Linked DNA regions of Aridibaculum aurantiacum. The protein of the gene in region 2 interacts with the protein of the main gene of each other region in a pairwise test. Links are inferred from orthologs where the notes say so. Each region holds a gene or a part of one and is shown on either strand. Other genes may lie near its edges.

What was found.
Region 1: the proteins of def (region 2) and J4N22_RS18485 interact in binary tests that used the Escherichia coli proteins (3 or more experiments, as listed by UniProt). The link is inferred for Aridibaculum aurantiacum from one-to-one orthologs.

The regions. Positions count from the first base shown.
Region 1 is NZ_JAFEWC010000004.1:43,356-50,298, reverse strand. What follows is about bases 1,512-4,407. They hold J4N22_RS18485 (aspartate-semialdehyde dehydrogenase), read left to right. Parts: upstream 1,512-2,406; coding sequence 2,407-3,408; downstream 3,409-4,407. Other genes in these bases: J4N22_RS18480 (hypothetical protein), read left to right, coding at 3,952-4,407; J4N22_RS18490 (lamin tail domain-containing protein), read right to left, coding at 1,512-2,136. Also shown: more of J4N22_RS18490, read right to left, coding at 1-1,511; more of J4N22_RS18480, read left to right, coding at 4,408-4,509; J4N22_RS18475 (flotillin family protein), read left to right, coding at 4,523-6,097; J4N22_RS18470 (very short patch repair endonuclease), read left to right, coding at 6,346-6,798; J4N22_RS18465 (DNA cytosine methyltransferase), read left to right, coding at 6,795-6,943.
Region 2 is NZ_JAFEWC010000001.1:2,588,748-2,595,498, forward strand. The notes cover bases 2,328-5,031. They hold def (peptide deformylase), read right to left. Parts: upstream 4,117-5,031; coding sequence 3,538-4,116; downstream 2,328-3,537. Other genes in these bases: pgi (glucose-6-phosphate isomerase), read left to right, coding at 2,328-2,491; J4N22_RS10860 (hypothetical protein), read right to left, coding at 2,603-3,541; ruvX (Holliday junction resolvase RuvX), read right to left, coding at 4,178-4,588; J4N22_RS10875 (UbiA-like polyprenyltransferase), read right to left, coding at 4,684-5,031. In the rest of the region: J4N22_RS10850 (threonine aldolase family protein), read left to right, coding at 1-798; more of pgi, read left to right, coding at 830-2,327; more of J4N22_RS10875, read right to left, coding at 5,032-5,616; J4N22_RS10880 (RNA methyltransferase), read right to left, coding at 5,726-6,262; J4N22_RS10885 (EthD family reductase), read left to right, coding at 6,414-6,722; J4N22_RS10890 (hypothetical protein), read right to left, coding at 6,716-6,751. UniProt on the Escherichia coli protein: Removes the formyl group from the N-terminal Met of newly synthesized proteins. Requires at least a dipeptide for an efficient rate of reaction. N-terminal L-methionine is a prerequisite for activity but the enzyme has broad specificity at other positions.

The DNA.
Region 1 (6,943 bases), on a different replicon or contig from region 2:
GCTGTAGGCGAGTTCATCTACTATGATGCCTTGTGCATTCATCAGCACCACGTAACCCCTGTCGTTGGGATAGCTTGGAAAAGAAGCAACGTCAACAAAGTTCTGCGGGTTCAAAGCATTGAATTGTTGTTTTACCATTTCGCCACTTGGCGATAAAACAAAGTACTCACCAGGAAACAGCAGCAGGTTATCTGTAGACACTTGTCGTGGTGTACCCAAAGCTAAAGTAGAGCCAGCGCGGTTGTTGATGTAAAGGTCTTTCAGGTCATACACATTGTTGGTGCGGTTGTATATCTCTACGTAATCCACGCCATTTGTTGGTGGATTGAACAGCACCTCGTTGATCACAATGCTAAAGCTGTCTATAGGACTAGGCAGTCCAACTCTTGCTGTATTGAAAGAAGAAATGGTATTGCCGCTACAATCAGCTACATTATTAGCGGTGATAGTATATACCCTGCCCGTTTGTAAAGGTGTTGCCAATCGCAGTTGCACACGGTTGAATGCAGGCGCAATGGTTAATGCAGAAACAGGTGTTCCTACACCATCGCTTATGGTATAATTAGAAGCAGTAGCAGCACGAGCACTATCTACAGGTTCGCTGAAAGTAAGTACCACCGTAAGATTATCTGTGGCTGCAGCACGCACTAACGATGGAGATGTTTGATCAGGGTTAGCCGCATCAATTGAATTTTTTGCACCCGGTGTGCCGCCTCTTGGGTCTACACTTGCACGCCAGTTGTTTCCGCCATTGCACGGGTTGCGGGTGTCAATCATTTCCAGCGTCCATCCGCCTTCTTTTTTTACCGCGTTCTGGTACCATGTGTCAGAATAACTAACGGTGTGTATGGTTGCTCCTTCACGAGATATAAGCGATACTGTTCCAGCCTCGTTGGGTAATGCAGGAAATGATGAAACTCCCAAAACTCTTCCATAAGCCGCAAAGGCTGCTACCTGTGTGGACGATGTGATGACAACAAAACTATCAGCAGGTAATACATAAGAAGCCATAGCGCCACTTGTAGCACTGGCTGTTGTTATCCGCCAGCCTTGCAGGTTGATGGCTCTTCCGCTGGTGTTCTTTAGTTCTACCCACTCCGTATTAGGTAGCGATACAACAGGCGATGGATCAGGCATCAATTCATCTATCACTATATCGAACTGCTTAGGTATGTAAAAACTAAAGCTGGCAGTGCCGTTGCTGATGGCATTGCCCGATAGATCCTGCACATTGTTTATTGTAAGAGTATGTACTGGTCCTGAAGGAAAATTGTTAGCAAACGTTAGCCGCACCAAAGAAGTATTAGCTGCATCGCGTACTGCTGTTGTGGGCGATCCTATACCATTATTGGCAGAATAATTAGCTGCTACTTGTGAGGTGGTAAGATCAACGGGTTCATTGAAAAGAACATCAATGGTATTGGGTGAAACAGCCGTGGCAGAAACAATAGCCGGCGGTGTTACATCAGGCACGTAAGCCTTTACCTCAAAGTCATCAAAAAAATGTTTTTGAAAAAAGCTGGCGGTGCTTTGCCTTACCAGTATTCCAAAAAAAGAAGAAGTAGTATATGTAGCATCTGTAACTGTTCCTTCTGAAACATAGGTAGTACCTGTACCGGAAAGATCACGTAGCAAACTCCACTGGTTATTGGCTGTTCTGATCACCCGTATTTTCATCATGCTGGCAGAACTGTTCAATATGCCATTTGCACCATCAATGATCTTTGTTATCGTTCCTCCTGCATCTTTCCTGTACAATGCTATCTCATCATCGGTATTTCCTATTCGTACAAAATAACCTACGGTACTATTGCTGGCAAGATCACTTGCAGAGGCGGTAAGGTATACATCAATAGAGTTTGGTCCCGAAGGATTGAATTCGATCCTGGTGAACCAATCCCATTGCGCAGCAGTTGCCAATGTATTGGCAGTGCTTAAGTAATAGGTACTGTTTGCAACGGTATTGTTACTCTGAAGTTGCATGGAAGAATTCACCATCCAGTCGTTGGTATTGCCCACCCAGGTAGGATTGCTGGTAAAATCTCCATCGCTGAAGTTGTCAGTAAACTGCGCTTTCAAAGAATTATGAAATAGGATAAGAATAGCAACCAGTGCCGCAGTCGAAACATTTTTCATTGTAAACTATTAATGTACTGTAGGATACACTTGCATTTCCATTGCAGGCAATGCAGTTCATTATACTCCTAAAATACATTGTTGATATCAATATCTATATTTTTTGTTCAGATGCAGCAAATGCCTATTTTCGTTGCCATGTTACAAATCATCAATAAGTGCAAGAAACAGTTTCCTGGGTAAGGAAGGTGATTGCATGTATATACAATATTGAGCCTTCCCTAACACGGAAGGCTTTTTTTATAACCATAACTGAATAAACAAAACAATATGAAAGTTGCAGTAGTGGGCGCTACAGGCCTTGTAGGTACCAAAATGTTACAGGTACTTACAGAAAGAAATTTCCCGGTAACAGAATTAATACCTGTTGCTTCTGAAAGATCAGTGGGTATAGAAATAGAATTTAAAGGTGAAAAATACAAGGTTGTTTCCGCTGCCGATGCTATTGCTGCCAAACCAGACGTAGCCTTATTTTCTGCAGGCGGAAGTACCTCACTTGAGTGGGCGCCAAAATTTGCCGAAGCAGGAATAACTGTAATTGATAATTCCAGTGCATGGCGTATGGACCCAACCAAAAAATTAGTGGTACCCGAAGTAAATGCTGATGTACTAACAGAAGACGATAAAATAATTGCAAATCCTAATTGCTCTACCATACAAATGGTAGTGGCACTGCAACCACTGCATAAGCAATACAAAATAAAAAGAGTGGTAGTAAGCACTTACCAAAGTGTAACCGGTACGGGCGTAAAAGCTGTACAGCAGCTACATAATGAGCGTAAAGGTGTAGAAGGAGAAATGGCTTATAAATATCCTATTGACCTGAACGTAATTCCGCAGATAGATGTTTTCATGGATAATGGTTATACCAAAGAAGAAATGAAAATGGTGAACGAAACAAAAAAGATCATGCAGGATGATACAATTCGTGTTACCGCTACTACCGTTCGCATACCTGTCATTGGTGGCCATAGCGAAAGCGTGAATGTAGAATTTGAAAATGATTTTGAACTGGAAGAGGTAAAGCAATTGCTTGCATCATCGCCGGGAATAATTGTAGAAGATAATACTGCAGACCAGCATTATCCAATGCCTTTATCTGCACACGAAAAAGATGAAGTATTTGTAGGAAGATTGCGCAGAGATGAAACACAGCCTAATACCTTAAACATGTGGATTGTGAGCGATAACCTGCGTAAAGGTGCAGCAACAAATGCTGTACAAATAGCAGAGTATTTAATGGAAAAAGGAATTCTGAAAAACCAGGAATAAACAAAAGGATTCCTACTTGATTAAAGATGTTGAGCATCAAGCGTTAGATGTTAGGTGTTAGAAAAAGCGATGCTGGATGTTGAAGCAGGATGCTGGATCTTTAAACCAGGGAGACCAATAATTGGGCAGCGCCCAACTCCGTTTGTAGAAAATGAACATGTACGAAACGTCTTGGGCGTAGCCCAAGCCTAAAAAATCCAATTTAATATTGGGTTTGGCTACATCATTAAATAAGTAAGAAGTTTTACAACTTAATAAAGGTCCCCAACTGGCGGACCTTTATTATTTTATAATGGTCGTGCCGGAGCAGAAAATGTTTTTTTAGAGGAGCAGCAAATGTGGCCGGACAAATTCTTTTAGCCTCTTTTGCTGCTCTTTATTTGGAATGCTTATACATGGCGGGTTATTCATTTTGTAAAAGACATTCTTGCTTGTAACGGCTTTAATGCTCCATGGCAGATTAGTTTTTCCTATATTTTCACAACCCTAAACCAAACAAACATGCTTTCAAATTTTATTTCCTGGTTGCTTGAAATGCAATCAATGGAAATGATGCTCTGGATCATCGCGTTATTGTTTTCAACCATTTTAGTTATCCTGTCAATTCTGTCACTACTGGGTGGTGCATTCGATTTTTTTGACGACGGCTACGATGGAGGTGATATAGACGGCGGTGATGTATCATTTCAATTCTTTTCTATCAGGAACCTGGTAGTATTCTTTACCATTTTCGGTTGGAGTGGCCTGGCTACAAAGCAAGCCGGTGGTAGCGACATAGCCGCTATAGCAGTGGGCCTGTTGTCAGGTGTTACTATGGTTGCTATTCTTTACCTGCTTCTTAAGAATGTATATAAGCTCAGGCAGAGCGGTACACTGCAGGTGGAGAATGCCATTAACCAGGTAGGCGAAGTATACCTGCGTATTCCTTCGCAGCGCGGTGGACGTGGCAAAGTGCACGTAGTAGTGCAGGGCCGCCTGGTAGAAATAGAAGCCGTAACGGATGATGAAACAGATATCGCTACCGGCAAAACGGTACAGGTAGTAAATAAGTTGAACAGCAATGTGCTGGTAGTAACTTCTAAAACCAATTCTTTACAATAAAAACTAACAAACAATGCCAGAAACAATTCTCATTTTAATTGCAGTAGTAATTGCTGTATTATTTCTTGTAGTGATGGCGCTTGCCAGGCGCTACAAACGTTGTCCTTCCGATAAGATACTTGTGGTATTCGGAAAAGTAGGTAAGGGAACTGAAGGTAACCTTACCGCTAAGTGTATACATGGTGGTGCGGCTTTCATCATGCCGTTGTTCCAGGATTATTCCTTCCTCGATCTTACTCCTATGAGTATAGAAGTAAACCTGACAAAGGCGCTGAGCAAGCAAAACATTCGTGTGGATGTGCCTTCTAAATTCACTGTTGGTATTTCTACCGAGCCTGGTGTAATGGAGAATGCAGCTGAACGCCTGTTGGGCCTGAAAGCGCAGGATATTCATAACCTGGCCAACGACATCATCTTAGGTCAGATGCGCCTGGTGGTTGCTATGATGGATATTGAAGAGATCAACAACAACCGCGATAAGTTTTTGAGCAATGTGGCTAGTAACGTAGAAGCAGAGCTTAAGAAGATCGGTTTGAAACTGATCAACGTAAACATCACCGACATCAAAGATGAAAGTGGTTATATAGAGGCGCTTGGTAAAGAGGCTGCTGCTAAGGCCATCAACGAGGCTAAGAAGAGCGTAGCAGAACAAGACCTGGTGGGTGAAGTAGGTAGAGCCAATGCAGAGCGCAGCCGCGACATCAGCATCCAGGAAACACAGCGCGACAGGGATGTGCAGATAGCCGAAACGCAGCGCGATCGTGATACACGTATAGCCATGGCTGTAAAAGACAGGGAAGTACTGTTGGCCGCAGCCAAGCGCGACGAGCAGATAGGTAAAGTAGAAGCTGAAAGAGATACGCGTATCAAAACTGCATCGGCAAATGCTGTAGCGGTAGAAGGTGAGAACGTATCGCGGATACAAATTGCCAACTCTGAGGCCGACAGGAGAGAAAGAGAAGCAGAAGCCCTAAAGCGTGCCATGTCTGCAGAAAAAGTGCAGTCAGCCAAGGCCATGGAAGAAGCCTACAATGCAGAGCGCAAAACTGAAGAGGCCCGTGCCGAAAAAGAAAGAGCATCGCAGACAGCCAACATTGTAGTAAGTGCTGAAATAGAAAAGCAAAAGGCAATACTGGAGGCACAAGCCGAAGCAGAAAAGATCCGCGAAAAAGCAAAAGGTGAAGCAGATGCTATCTACTCAAAACTGGAAGCGGAAGCACGTGGTATGTACGAGATACTTACCAAGCAGGCCGAAGGTTTGGATCGCATAGTGAAAGCTGCAGGCAACAATCCAAAAGATGCCGTGCTGCTGTTGATAAGCGACAAACTTCCTGAGTTGGTGAAGATGCAGACCGAGGCTATCAAGAACATCAAGATAGACAAGGTAACGGTTTGGGAGAATGGCGGAGCCGGCGACGGTAAAAGTTCTACCGCCAACTTCATTAGCGGGTTGTACAAATCAGTACCACCGCTAAAAGACATCTTCGAAATGGCGGGTATGGACCTGCCTGATTATTTAGGCAAAGCAAAGCTTGATAAAGCAAATCCACCACTAGAGGTAATTGAAACACCCACCATTTTATCGTAAAGGAAAGGAGCAGGCAACTGCTCCTTTTGTTTTTTGTATGGGTGGGTGCTGCGTGAATAGGTGTTGGATCTCGCCACCAATCATCCATCACATGGTTACCACGCCGCCGCTTACTTGGGAAGGAATTATTATGGGACCAGCCCTATAATATTATTTGGCCGCGATTGCGCCTGCCCCGACCGAAGCATTGGCGAAGGCGGGGTCGCAACTTGTACGGTGTTAAAGGTGCTGGCAGAGACTTTGGCGAGATGATTGAACTGGAGCTTTGGTATATGGCAGATGTGCATGATAAAGCAACACGCAGTAAAAATATGGCTGCAATCAGGGGCAAGGATACAAAGCCCGAGATGCTGGTGCGTCGCTTTCTGCACAAGCACGGCTTCCGTTACCGGCTTCATGTCAAGGATCTGCCGGGTAAGCCTGATATTGTTTTGCCGAAGTATAAAACGGTAGTTGACATACATGGGTGTTATTTTCATCGGCATCCAGGCTGCAGGTATTGCACGACTCCATCACAAGAATCTAGTACAAATTGGAAAAAGAAGTTTTCGGATACCGTCAGAAGAGACAAGAGAAACAAAAAAGCTCTTCAAGATGCTGGATGGAAAGTACTCACAGTCTGGGAGTGTGAGACAAAAGCAGGGAAACTTCAAAAAACTCTTGCTAAATTGCCTGGCAAAATTGTATCTTCCAGGAAATGAACTTCATAGACTTATTTGCAGGTGCCGGTGGATTATCCGAGGGCTTCATCCGGGCAGGATTTACCCCTATTGCACACGTTGAAATGGATAAAGCTGCTTGCTATTCCTTAAGAACCAGAACTGCCTACCATTACTTGAAGGCAAA
Region 2 (6,751 bases):
GATGAAGTGATCTGCGAAGAACTTTCGCATGTTTACATATATGAAGGTGGCGGCATAGCCTTCAATGCGGCTGCATCTGTACGGCCGGTAAAAGGCGACAGGGGAAGAATTACTGCCGAACAAGTACGGGAGGCTATTAACCCGGAAGATATTCATAAACCTTATTCTGCATTGGTGAGCCTGGAAAATACTGCGAACCGCGGCGGCGGAAGTTGCTATGATTTTGCTGAGCTTGAAAAGATAAAAGAGGTTTGTAAAGAACAAGGGTTGGCACTTCACCTGGATGGAGCACGATTATTCAATGCATTGGTGGCCAAAAATGAAAAGCCCCAGGCATACGGGCAGGTTTTTGATACTATTTCACTATGCCTTAGCAAAGGATTAGGAACACCAGTTGGTAGTGTATTATTGGGAGACAAGAACTTTATAAAGAAGGCGCGCCGGGTAAGAAAAGTTTTAGGAGGAGGAATGAGGCAGGCAGGTTACCTTGCTGCCGCCGGCATATATGCTCTTGAAAATCATATTGACCGGTTGGCTGAAGATCACCAACATGCACAAATGCTGGCTGATGCATTGGCCAGTAAAGATTTTGTTAGAGTGATCAACCCGGTAGAGACCAACATCCTGATATTTGAAGTGAAGGGAAGATTTACACCACAAGGATTGGTTGACAAACTGATGAACGAGTATGACATTAAATGTATAGCCATTTCGCGTACACAAGTAAGATTGGTTTTACATCTAGATGTAACAAGAGAAATGGTAGAGAAAACTATTGATGTATTACAACAGCTGTAATACCTTCATTTTAATATTTAAAGGTTATTGAATGCTTCCTAAAGTAAATCCCACCAATACACAAGCCTGGCTGCTGCTGAGACGACATTTTGAAGAAGAGATGCAACGTACGCACATGCGCAAATTATTTGACGCTGATGCAGAAAGGTTCTCTAAGTTCAGTCTCCAGTTCAATGATATCCTGTTTGATTATTCAAAAAATATCCTGACGCAGAAGACCATGCAGTTGTTGTTTCAACTGGCGGAAGAATGCCAGCTAAGGCAATCAATAGACAGCATGTTTGGTGGTGAAAGGATTAATGAAACGGAAGATCGTGCTGTACTTCATGTGGCTTTACGCAATATGGGTAATGCACCATACATGGTAAATGGCGAAGATGTGATGCCTGGTGTGGTAAAGGTGCGCAAGCAAATGAAGACCTTCTGCGATAAAGTACATTCGGGTGATTGGAAAGGTTATACAGGCAAGCGGATCAAGAGTATCGTGAACATTGGTATTGGAGGAAGCGACCTGGGACCAGTGATGGTTACAGAAGCACTGAAGCCTTATTGGAAGAAAAACATACAGACCTACTTTGTAAGTAATGTAGATGGAACTCATATAGCCGAGACGCTAAAAAAGGTTAAGCCGGAAGAGACTTTATTCCTTGTGGCAAGTAAGACCTTTACTACCCAAGAAACTATGACCAATGCACATACTGCACGTTCATGGTTCCTGGAGCAGGCTATAGATGAAGCACATATTGCAAAACATTTTGTTGCCCTTAGCACCAATGAAAAAGAGGTGGTGAAATTCGGAATTGCACCTGAGAATATGTTTGAATTCTGGGATTGGGTTGGCGGAAGATATTCTTTGTGGAGTGCAATTGGTTTATCTATAGCATTGACCATTGGCTATAACAACTTTGAAGAATTACTACACGGTGCTTACGAGGTTGATGAACATTTCCGCAGAGAAAAGTTCTCTGGCAACATCCCGGTGATCATGGCGTTGATCGGCCTTTGGTATACCAACTTCTTCAATGCGCAGAGCGAGGCAATCCTACCTTACGACCAGTACATGCATAGGTTTGCGGCATATTTCCAGCAAGGAAATATGGAGAGCAATGGAAAGTCAGTAGATCGTAACGGATACGAGGTTAACTACCCTACCGGTCCTGTTATCTGGGGCGAACCCGGCACCAATGGTCAACACGCTTTTTACCAGCTCATCCACCAGGGCACACTTATTATTCCTTGCGATTTTATAGCACCAGCTATTAGTCATAATCCTATTGGTGATCATCATGTAAAACTGTTGAGCAACTATTTTGCACAAACAGAAGCATTAATGAATGGTAAGACTGAAGACGAAGTAAAACAGGAACTAACAAAGGCTGGGTTGAACAAAGAAGAGATCAAAAAGCTGGTGAAGTTCAAAGTCTTCAAAGGGAATAAGCCTACGAATTCATTTATGGTAAAACAGGTAACACCACGTACATTAGGTAACCTCGTAGCGATGTACGAACACAAGATATTTGTACAGGGCGCTATCTGGAATATCTTCAGCTTCGACCAGTGGGGTGTAGAGCTAGGAAAACAACTAGCAAATAAAATATTGCCTGAACTGGAAAATAATGATACTGTAAATTCTCATGACAGCTCTACCAATGGATTGATCAATGCGTTTAAGACGTTGAGAGCACAAGGTTAGGGTTTAAGGTTTAAAGTATAAAGTTTAAGGTTAGGCTTATATGAAAAAAAGGCAACTGTGAACCAGTTGCCTTTTTTTATGGAGCAGAGGTATATTTCCTCTTGTTTCAATTTATCGCTTGAAATCAAACAAAGTAGCGGTGAAGTTGGCTATCTCTCTTTTCTTGAACATAACATTCCAATTGCCGACATAACGTAGAACTTTTGGCACCAGCAACTCTCCCACTTTTTCTAGCTGTACTTCCATGTCTACGTCAAAATCATATACACCTGTTTTGTAGCTAAGGCTATAGTTGCGGCCAATGATCTCCAACGTGCGGGCATTGAACCAGGTGGTCATTTCATCAATTACTATATTGCTCCTGTCCCACGCAGAAAGGTCTTTCTTTGGTCGGATGGTGAAGACATAACAAGGATAACCTCGATAATCCTGTTTATCAATTTTGAAGTCGTATAGCTTGGCAACATCCTCATCGAATATGGCTACTTTGTTAGCTATCATAGGGAGACCTGGAATACGGTTACCTGGATTGAAAAACAATTGCTTCAATTGTTCTTTATGTTTGGCCATCCCACTTTTGCCCCGGGTATTGAAAGTTGTTCCTTTTACAATATTCGTCTCACCACATACCTTTCCTTTTGTAAAGAATAAACCTGCATACATTTCCGCAGTAGTGTAGTTGTAGCTGCCATCACCTTTGTAAAAATCACCTGTGGTCTTTTCGTCTTTCACTTCCATTGTTCTGCAGCCGTTGGCATAGGTCTGCCTGGTGGTGCTTTGCATGGTAGCTGTAACCGCACCTTTCTTATTCTTTAAGATGATGTCGTTGTAAGAAGAAAAGCTGAGCACCCTGAGGTTGCGGAATGCTTTGTAAAATGTAGTGTCGTTTTTTACGTATTCAATGAAGGCAGGATAATCAAAGTTGTTGCGGATAACAACATCGGTTAAGGTGAAGGACTGGTTCTTATAAACAACAGTAGTATCTTCTTGCGAAAAAGCGCAAAAGGAAACCGCTGTTAGAAGAGACAGTATCAACCATTGCTTCATCATTTGGCGTACATCATCTTGTAGTCCATCCTGATCTTCCCTTTGCTGATGTCGTTCAGTTTGCCTTGCAGCATCTTGCGGCGCAGTGGCTTCAGGTAGTCAATAAAAAGTTTACCTTCTATATGATCGTACTCGTGTTGTATGATGCGTGCTGTAAGACCAACAAAGGTTTCTGTATGTGGTTGAAAATTTTCGTCTACATATTCCAACACCACCTCTTCAGGGCGCTTTACATCTTCGCGGATCTTTGGTATGCTCAAACAGCCTTCGTTGTATGCCCACTCTTCGCCATCCAATTGCTTGATGTGCGCATTGATGAAAACCTTCTTAACACCTGGAGCATCTGCATATCCACCATCCTCATCGTCGTCCTGGTTGGCAAAGATCTGTGCGCTGTCTACAACAAAAAGACGGATAGCTCTATTGATCTGCGGTGCAGCCAATCCCACTCCATTACTTGCATACATGGTTTCCCACATATCTTCAATCAGTTTCTCTAATTGAGGATAATCTGGAGAAATGTCCTGGGCTACTTGTCGTAAAATGGGAGCACCGTATGCAACTATCGGAAGAGTCATATATAATTTTCTACGTATTAAAAATGCTGGTTGAGCGGTGGCAAAAATAGCCAAATAGATGTTATTGCCTTTGTAAATACTCCTGTAACATAATGATGGCTGCAATCTCATCCACCATCTTTTTATCCTGGCGTTTCTTTTTTTTCATCCCGCTTTCTACCATGCTTTGCACCGCCATTTTAGAAGTGTAACGTTCATCTACTTTTTCTATGGGTATGTTGGGAAATACTTTTACGAAACGATTGATGAATGCCTGAACCAATGGCGTAGCATGCGTATCGCTGTCGTCCCAGTTGGTAGGATGTCCAATGATGACCCGCTCCACCTGCTCTTTAGAAAAATAATCCTTCAAAAATTGCTCAAGGTCTTTGGTGTGTAAACCTGCAAGGCCTGTAGCAATGATCTGCATAGGGTCGGTAACAGCCAGGCCTGTGCGTTTAGAGCCGTAGTCAATGGAAAGAATTCTAGCCATGTTTTTAATTAAAAATCTAAAATGTAAAATGTAAAAATTAGGAAATTGATGCCTAGCGATTTAACTGACGAACGATGAGTTTTTCATTTTGCATTTTACATTTTCCAAAGCAGATCGGCTATTACAAAAACAGCGAACACCACACTGGCTATACCATTAGCCGTCATGAAAGCCAGGTTTACGCGGCGCAGGTCGTGGGGCTTTACAATGGAATGTTGATAGATGAGCATGCCGCAAAACACAACAACCCCTATCCAATACAGCCAGCCAAATTCACCTAACCATCCTGCAGCTATTACAATCAATCCGCTAAAAACATGCAGCAGTTCCGACACCCGCAGAGCGTTCTTTTTACCAAGCCGCGCCGGGATAGAATGAAGCTGGTGCTCACGGTCAAAATCAATATCCTGCAAAGCATAGATGATATCGAAACCACTTACCCAGAATAAAACTGTGAAAGAAAATAATACAGGCAGCACGGCAAACTCGCCGGTAACAGCAAGATAGGCGCCAATGGGTGCAAGCGATAGCCCCAGCCCCAGCACAAGATGACACAATGCAGTGAAGCGCTTTGTATAACTATAAAAAAGAATTACGAATAATGCTACAGGACTTAGAAAGAAACATATGCGGTTGATAAAGAAAGTAGAGATAATAAACAGGATGCAATTGAGAATAACAAAGCGAAGCGCACTGCTGGACGAAATGATACCAGCCGGAATTTCGCGGATGGCAGTACGCGGGTTCTTTGCATCAAAATTTTTGTCGAGAAAGCGGTTGAAGGCCATTGCCGCACTGCGTGCAGTGACCATACATACCAGCACAAGAACAAAGCGGAGGATAATTTCCTGGATCGAGCCTGGAAAATCATACGAGGATATACCAAACTCGTAATGGACTTGTGAAAGCACATTGCCATACTGTTCAAATAGCCTATACCCAAGAAAAAACCCGATCAATGCGAATGGAAGCGCAAAGATGGTGTGACTAAACTTTACCAGTGACAGGTAATTCTTTACTGTGTTCATTTATGTTTTTGATGTTGCCTTGCCGATACTTACTCTACAGTACAAGTGTGCGACGCAACGAAGTTGATTGTTTTTCAAATGCTGGTTACAAAAATTCTTCCCACCAAACCTAAAGCCGCAATAGCTGTTGCTCCACCAATTTCCAGGTAACAATACCTGCTGCTACTGATATGTTCAACGAATGCTTCATACCCAGCTGCGGTATCTCAATGCTGCCGTCTGCCATCTTCAAAACGTCATCGGCTACGCCCTCTACTTCATTGCCTAGTACAATTGCTAGCTTCGTCTCTGGTTGCCAATGGAATTTTTCCAACGAGATGCTTCCTTGCGTTTGTTCAATGGCATAAACCGTATACCCGCGCTGTTTCAGCTCGGCAACAGCTTCAGTAGTTTCGGAATAATAAAGCCAATCTACCGTTTCAGTAGCGCCTAATGCAGTCTTTTGAATATCGCGATGCGGAGGTTGCGGTGTATAGCCACAAAGGCAAATAGCTTCTACAAGAAATGCATCGGCAGTACGAAATACGCTGCCCACATTGTGCATGCTGCGGATGTTATCCAGCACCACCACCAACGGGTTCTTCTCAGCCTGCTTAAACTCATCGACCGACTTTCGGCCCAGCTCATCCATACTCAATTTGCGCATGGCGGCAAAGGTAAGTGTATCACAGCTTTAGGTCTATTCATGAACGTACTGTTATGCGAAAAATATGATTGCAATGGTATGAGCAACTGCAACCTTAAACTATGTTTGGCCTTATCTTTATGATAATTATCAGAAACCAACAGGCCAAGCAATGCATAAGATCACTGTACTTTATAATCATCCTGGTGACGAAGCAGCATTTGAAGATTATTATGAGAATAAGCACCTGCCTATGGCACGACATATGCCTGGTGTGAGTAAAGTAGAGCTGACGAAATTTGTACCTACGCCAGGTGGCGACCAACCGGAGTTTTACAGGATGGCGGAGTTATATTTTTCGTCTGAAGAGCAGATGATAGAAACGATGGGCTCGCCTGAAGGACAAGCGGTGATAGACGATATCCACAACCTGTCGGAGGCTGGAGTAAAAGTGGTGATTGGTAAGGTAACTACCTATTGATCTTTCGTAAGCAATTCCTGCTTTACCGT